2 linked regions of the Variovorax paradoxus genome follow. The protein of the gene in region 1 interacts with the protein of each later gene in a pairwise test. Links are inferred from orthologs where the notes say so. Each region holds a gene or a part of one and is shown in the gene's direction. Other genes may lie near its edges.

The links. The genes of interacting proteins can lie anywhere in the genome.
Region 2: the proteins of uvrB (region 1) and uvrA interact in binary tests that used the Escherichia coli proteins (3 or more experiments, as listed by UniProt). The link is inferred for Variovorax paradoxus from one-to-one orthologs.

Annotation. Positions count from the first base shown.
Region 1 is NZ_CP046622.1:2,402,021-2,405,307, forward strand. Bases 360-3,287 are described here. They hold uvrB (excinuclease ABC subunit UvrB), read left to right. Parts: upstream 360-728; coding sequence 729-2,846; downstream 2,847-3,287. Other genes in these bases: GOQ09_RS11305 (amino acid aminotransferase), read right to left, coding at 360-623; iscR (Fe-S cluster assembly transcriptional regulator IscR), read left to right, coding at 3,079-3,287. In the rest of the region: more of GOQ09_RS11305, read right to left, coding at 1-359. UniProt on the Escherichia coli protein: The UvrABC repair system catalyzes the recognition and processing of DNA lesions. A damage recognition complex composed of 2 UvrA and 2 UvrB subunits scans DNA for abnormalities.
Region 2 is NZ_CP046622.1:441,677-445,849, reverse strand. The notes cover bases 279-3,893. They hold uvrA (excinuclease ABC subunit UvrA), read left to right. Parts: upstream 279-606; coding sequence 607-3,693; downstream 3,694-3,893. Other genes in these bases: GOQ09_RS02085 (hypothetical protein), read right to left, coding at 3,715-3,893; GOQ09_RS02095 (chloride channel protein), read left to right, coding at 279-588. Outside these bases: more of GOQ09_RS02095, read left to right, coding at 1-278; more of GOQ09_RS02085, read right to left, coding at 3,894-4,107. UniProt on the Escherichia coli protein: The UvrABC repair system catalyzes the recognition and processing of DNA lesions. UvrA is an ATPase and a DNA-binding protein. A damage recognition complex composed of 2 UvrA and 2 UvrB subunits scans DNA for abnormalities.

The DNA of each region.
Region 1 (3,287 bases):
AGGCCCTTGGCCTTGACGGCGGCAACCACCTGGTCCCACTGCTCGGGCGTGATGTCGTAGCCGGTCGGGTTGTGGCAGCAGGCGTGCAGCACCACCACCGTGCCTGCGGGCGCCGCGTTCAGGGCGGCCAGCATGCCTTCGAAGTTGACGCCGCGCTTGGCGGAGTCGTAGTAGGGATAGCTTTCGACCACGAAGCCGGCGTTGGTGAACAGCGCGCGGTGGTTTTCCCAGCTCGGGTCGCTGATCAGCACCTTGGCGTTGGGGTTGAGCCTCTTCAGGAAGTCGGCGCCGACCTTCAGGCCGCCGGTGCCGCCGATGCCCTGCACGGTGGCCACGCGGCCCGATTGCACGGGTTCGCTGTCGGCGCCGAAGACCAGGCCCTTGACGGCGTTGTCGTACGCCACGATGCCGTCGATCGGCAGGTAGCCGCGCGCGGTGGGGGCTTTCATCATGTTCTGTTCGGCGGCCTGCACGCACTGGAGCAGGGGGAGTTTGCCGTTGTCGTCGTAGTAGACGCCGACGCCGAGGTTGACCTTGTTGGGGTTGGTGTCGGCTGCAAATTGCTCGTTGAGGCCGAGGATCGGGTCGCGCGGTGCCATTTCGACCGCGGTGAACATAGACATGGAAAGGTCCTTTGGGATGAAAGCTTCGCTGGCAACCGGACTTGCGCTACGCTTTCCGGTTGCCTTGAATTTTACCGGCGCCATCGCCACCTGTCGGGAACAGCCATGCCAGAGAACAACGAAGCCATAGCAGACCTGAAGAAACTGGACCCGATCGGTCCGGCCAAGCAGGGCGAATTCATCAAGTACCCGGGTTCGCCTTTCGAGCTTTTCCAGCCCTATCCGCCGGCCGGAGACCAGCCCAAGGCCATCGACGGGCTGGTGGAGGGCGTGCTCGACGGCGAGGTGTTCCAGACGCTGCTGGGCGTGACGGGCTCGGGCAAGACCTTCACCATGGCCAACGTGATTGCGCGGCTGGGTCGCCCGGCCATCGTTTTTGCGCCCAACAAGACGCTGGCGGCGCAGCTTTACAGCGAGTTTCGCGAGTTCTTTCCGAAGAACGCGGTCGAGTACTTCGTGAGCTACTACGACTACTACCAGCCCGAGGCCTATGTGCCCCAGCGCGACCTGTTCATCGAGAAGGACTCGTCCATCAACGAGCACATCGAGCAGATGCGCCTTTCAGCCACCAAGAGCGTGCTGGAGCGGCGCGACACGGTCATCGTGGCCACGGTGAGCGCCATTTACGGCATCGGCACGCCCGAGGACTACACGCAGATGCGTTTCATCATGCGGGTGGGCGACAAGATCGGCCAGCGCGACGTGATCGGGCGGCTGATTCGCATGCAGTACACCCGCAATGAGCAGGACTTTTCGCGCGGCACCTTCCGCGTGCGCGGCGACACCATCGACGTGTTTCCGGCGGAGCACAGCGAGTTGGCGATCCGCATCGAGCTTTTCGACGACGAGATCGAGTCGCTGCAGCTCTTCGATCCGCTCACGGGCCGCATCCGGCAGAAGATTCCGCGCTTCACGGTGTACCCGTCGAGCCACTACGTGACGCCGCGCGACAAGGTGCTGGGCGCGGTGGAAACCATCAAGATCGAACTGGCCGAGCGGCTCAAGGAATTCGTCAGCCAGGGCAAGCTGGTCGAGGCCCAGCGGCTGGAGCAGCGCACCCGGTTCGACCTGGAAATGCTGGCCGAAATCGGCCACTGCAAGGGCATCGAGAACTACACGCGCCACCTCTCCGGCGCCGCGCCGGGCCAGCCGCCGGCCACGCTGACCGACTACCTGCCCAAAGACGCCCTGATGTTCCTGGACGAGAGCCACCAGATGGTCGGCCAGCTCAGCGCCATGTACAACGGCGACCGGGCGCGCAAGACGACGCTGGTCGAATACGGCTTCCGGTTGCCGAGCGCCCTGGACAACCGGCCGCTCAAGCTGGAGGAGTTCGAAACGCGCATGCGCCAGTGCATCTTCGTTTCGGCCACTCCGGCGCAGTACGAGAAGGACCATGCCGGCAACGTGGTCGAGCAACTCGTTCGGCCGACCGGCCTGATCGACCCCGAAGTGGAGGTGCGCCCCGCTACGCACCAGGTGGACGACGTGCTGGGCGAAATCCGCATCCGGGTAGAAAAGAACGAGCGTGTGCTCATCACGACGCTCACCAAGCGCATGGCCGAGCAGCTGACCGACTACCTGGGCGACAACGGCGTGAAGGTGCGCTACCTCCACAGCGACGTCGACACGGTGGAGCGGGTCGAAATATTGCGCGACCTGCGGCTGGGCACTTTCGACGTGCTGGTGGGCATCAACCTGCTGCGCGAAGGCCTGGACATTCCGGAGGTGTCGCTGGTCGCCATCCTGGACGCCGACAAGGAAGGTTTTCTGCGCGCCGAGCGTTCGCTGATCCAGACCATCGGCCGCGCGGCCCGAAACCTGAACGGCAAGGCCATCCTCTATGCCGACCGGATGACCGACTCGATGAAAAAGGCCATCGACGAGACCGAGCGCCGCCGAGCGCGTCAAATTGCCTACAACGAGGCCAACGGCATCACGCCGCGCAGCATCGTCAAGCAGGTGCGCGACCTGATCGACGGCGTGTATAGCGAAAAGACCGGTAAGGAAATGGCCAAGCTCGACCTGGAACGCGCCAAGGTCGAGGACATGAGCGAAAAAGACATTGCCCGGGAAATCAAGCGGCTCGAAAAGCTCATGCTCGAGCACGCCCGCAATCTCGAATTCGAGAAGGCGGCGCGGGTGCGCGACCAGCTGGCGCTGTTGCGGGAGCAGGCTTTTGGCGCCTCTGGCGGCGACAACATCGCCGTGTTGCCGTCATAGGACGGGTTCCGGTTTCTTCAAGCGGCTGCCGCTGGGGTTTACCCGAGCAAACCTCAGGGCCTTCTGTTATACTTGACCGAAATACTCAACAACAAAAAAAGAACTTCGCGATGAAGAACCGATCCCATCGGCTGGGTTCACCAGCTTAAGGGGTCGGGCAGGGCGGAGACGAAGTCACCGCGGCCCCAGGCTACGGTGTCATTTCAACGGTAAGCACTTGAAGGAGCTTGCGATGCGTCTCACTACCAAAGGCCGTTTTGCGGTCACAGCAATGATCGATCTGGCACTGCGTCAGAACACCGGTCCGGTCACGCTGGCTGCGATCAGCCAGCGGCAGCAGATTTCATTGTCGTATCTCGAGCAGCTGTTCGGCAAATTGCGCCGTCACGAGCTGGTCGAGTCGACCCGCGGCCCCGGCGGCGGCTACAGCCTCGGCCGCAA
Region 2 (4,173 bases), 2.0 Mb from region 1 along the record:
GCCGGGCGGCTCAACCGCTGGCGGGCACGCTTTCCGGTGCGCTTCGCGGCCTGCGGCGGGCTCGCGGTGGCCGTCATCGGGCTGGTGACGGGCGGGGTCACGTTCGGTGCGGGGTCCGAAGCGGTCAAGCAGATGCTGCAGGGCCATGACGAACTTACACCGCTCTACACCGCTCTCAAGTTCATTGCCACCTGGCTCACCGCGTGGTGCGGCGTGCCTGGCGGCATCTTCGCGCCTTCGCTGTCCATTGGCGCGGGCATCGGCGATGCGGTAGCCGGGCTGGCCGGCAGCGACCTCGGGCCCGCACTCATCGCGATGGGCATGGCCGGCTTCCTGGCCGCGGTCACGCAGGCACCGCTCACCGCCTTCATCATCGTGATGGAAATGGTCGACGGCCATTCCATGGTGCTGAGCCTCATGGCTTCGGCCATGCTGGCCAGCCTGGTCTCCCGCATGATCAGCCGCCCGCTCTACGAGACATTGGCCGAGCACATGGTCGGCCGGGCCATCGGCAGCACCGCACCGGTGCACCGGCCGGGGCCCGAAGCTCCCGCGGAGAAAGCCTCTCAACCCGCCCCCTCGCCATGAAATGCAGGGCGGACTATCATGTTCGGTTGCCCTCGGACGATCGAACCCTTGAAATCCCCCGCAACTGACAACCCGGAACGCGACGCCTACCTGGGCGCCGTGCTCGCGCAGCAGCGCATCAGCATCCGCGGTGCGCGCACCCACAACCTGAAGAACGTCGACCTCGACATTCCGCGCAACAAGCTGGTGGTCATCACCGGCCTGTCGGGCTCGGGCAAGTCGAGCCTGGCTTTCGACACGCTGTATGCCGAAGGGCAGCGGCGCTACGTGGAAAGCCTCTCGGCCTATGCGCGGCAGTTTCTGCAGCTCATGGACAAGCCCGACGTCGACGTGATCGAGGGCCTCTCGCCCGCCATCAGCATCGAGCAGAAGGCCACCAGCCACAACCCGCGCTCCACCGTGGGCACGGTGACCGAGATCCACGACTACCTGCGCCTGCTTTATGCACGCGCCGGCACGCCCTACTGCCCCGAGCACCACCTGCCGCTGCAGGCGCAAACGGTGTCGCAAATGGTCGATGCCACGCTTGCCATTGCCAATGAGCCGCGCCTGATGATCCTCGCGCCCGTGGCGCGCGAGAAGAAAGGCGAGTTCCTGGAGCTCTTCGCCGAAATGCAGGCCGCCGGCTACGTGCGCTTCCGCGTCGACGGGCAAACCTACGAATACAACGACCTGCCCAAGCTCAAGAAGACCGAGAAGCACGACATCGACGTGGTGATCGACCGGCTGCGCGCGCGCCCCGACATGCAGCAGCGCCTGGCCGAGAGCTTCGAGGCGGCGCTGCGTCTTGCAGAAGGCCGCGCCATTGCGCTGGAGCTGGGCGCCGAGGGAGCGCCCGACAAGGAGCACCTGTTCAACGCCAAGTTCGCGTGCCCGATCTGCCACTACTCGCTATCGGAACTGGAGCCGCGCCTTTTCTCGTTCAACTCGCCCGTGGGCGCCTGCCCGAGCTGCGACGGCCTCGGCCACCGCGAGGTGTTCGACCCGGCGCGCGTGGTGGCCTTCCCGTCGCTCTCGCTGGCCAGCGGCGCCATCAAGGGTTGGGACCGCCGCAACAGCTACTACTTCAGCATGATCGAGAGCGTTGCGAAGCACTACAAGTTCGACGTCGACGCGCCCTTCGAATCCCTGCCCGCCTCGGTGCAGCAGGTGCTGCTGCACGGCTCGGCGGCCGAAGAGATCAAGTTCAACTACACCATGGAATCGGGCAACTTCGCGGGCAAGAAGCTCACGAAGAAGCACCCCTTCGAGGGCATCATCCCGAACATGACGCGGCGCTACCGGGAGACCGATTCGGTGATGGTGCGCGAAGACCTCGCGCGCTTTCGCAACCTGCAGCCGTGTCCCGACTGCGGCGGCTCGCGCCTCAGGCCCGAGGCGCGCAACGTATTCCTGGTCGATGAATCGAACCGCCCCGCCGATGGTGGCGAGCCGCCGCGCATGGCGATTTTCGAATTGAGTCATCTCACGCTGCGCGATTCGCTCGCCTGGTTCCAAAACCTGAAGCTGCGCGGTGCCAAGGCCGACATCGCCGACAAGGTGGTGCGCGAGATCGGCTTGCGCCTCAAGTTCCTGAACGACGTGGGCCTGAACTACCTGAGCCTGGACCGCAGCGCCGAAACGCTCTCGGGCGGCGAGGCGCAGCGCATCCGCCTGGCCTCGCAAATCGGCTCCGGCCTCACGGGCGTGATGTACGTGCTCGATGAGCCCAGCATCGGCCTGCACCAGCGCGACAACGACCGCCTCATCGGCACGCTGAAGCACCTGCGCGACATCGGCAACAGCGTGATCGTGGTCGAGCACGACGAGGACATGATCCATGCCGCCGACCACGTGATCGACATGGGCCCCGGTGCCGGCGTGCACGGCGGCCGCGTGATGGCGCAGGGCACCTATGCCGAGGTGTCGGCCAACCCCGACTCGCTCACTGGCCAATACCTTTCGGGCACCAAGAAGATCGAAGTGCCCAAGCACCGCACCGCCTGGCTGCCGGTCGTGAAGAAGCCGGCCTTCAACGAAGGCAAGAAGGCCTCGCGCTTTCCGCCGAGCCCCGCCGCCGAACGGCGCGCCGCGCGCGAAGCGGCGCACCTTGCCTCGCAGACCGACCTGCAGGAAATCCGCGTGGTCGGCGCCACCGGCAACAACCTGAAGAACGTGAGCGTGGCCTTTCCGGTCGGTCTGCTGACCTGCGTCACGGGCGTTTCGGGCTCAGGCAAATCGACTCTGGTGAACGACACGCTCTACACCGCCGTGGCGCGCACGCTCTACCGCGCGCACGAAGAGCCGGCCGCGCACGAGTCGGTCGAGGGCATCGAGTATTTCGACAAGGTCATCAACGTCGACCAATCGCCCATCGGCCGCACGCCGCGCAGCAACCCGGCCACCTACACGGGCCTGTTCACGCCCATTCGCGAGCTGATGGCCGAGACCAACACCGCGCGCGAACGCGGCTACGGCCCGGGCCGCTTCAGCTTCAACGTGGCGGGCGGCCGCTGCGAGGCCTGCCAGGGCGACGGCGTGGTGAAGGTCGAGATGCACTTTCTGCCCGACGTGTACGTGCCCTGCGAGGTGTGCCACGGCCAGCGGTACAACCGCGAGACGCTCGAGGTTCAGTACAAGGGCAAGAACATCGCGCAGATCCTCGAGATGACGGTCGAGGTGGCGCACGAGTTTTTGAAAGCCGTGCCGACCATCGAGCGCAAGCTGCGCACGCTGCTCGACGTGGGCCTTTCATATATCAAGCTCGGCCAGTCGGCCACCACGCTCTCGGGCGGCGAGGCGCAGCGCGTGAAACTTGCACTGGAGCTCAGCAAGCGCGACACCGGCCGCACGCTCTACATCCTGGACGAGCCGACCACTGGCCTGCACTTTGCCGACATCGAACTGCTGCTGAAGGTGCTGCACCAGCTGCGCGACGCGGGCAACACCATCGTCGTGATCGAGCACAACCTGGACGTCATCAAGACGGCCGACTGGCTCGTCGACATGGGCCCGGAGGGCGGCGCCGGCGGCGGCACGGTGGTGGGCGAAGGCACGCCGGAAGACATCGCGGCCAATGAGGCCAGCCACACGGGGCGCTACCTCAAACGGTTGTTGCCGAACTGAGAGCCGATTGAGTGGCAACGCTCAATCGTTCAGATCGCTCAACAGTCCGCGCTGTCCGTTGTCAAACCAGGCTGCATCGAAACCATCGGCCAGCAAGATGGATTTCACACTGCTGGTACCTGCCTTGTTCAGTCGGTCCAGGTACTTCACCAGAGTCTGGGCATCCTCTGTGAGGATATGCGTTAACGATTCGCAGATTGCCTGGGCGATCAGCTTGATGTCGTCCTTGACCGCACTGCGATCGTCGCCAGCATCCCGCTTGATATCTCGCATCAACAAGCCAGCCTGCATGGCGTGATCGATGTTGAATGGCAGCACTTCGAAATTGCGCAATGGCAGATCGGTCACGGCCTGCTTGACCTGAAATTCCGAAGCCGCGACCGCCGAAAGGTACAGCGGCACACCGCGCTTCAAGGCTTCGCGAAGATAGCTGACCGCGACGCGATGGTGAGCGCGCCGGATCAGCCAACGAGATCAGAT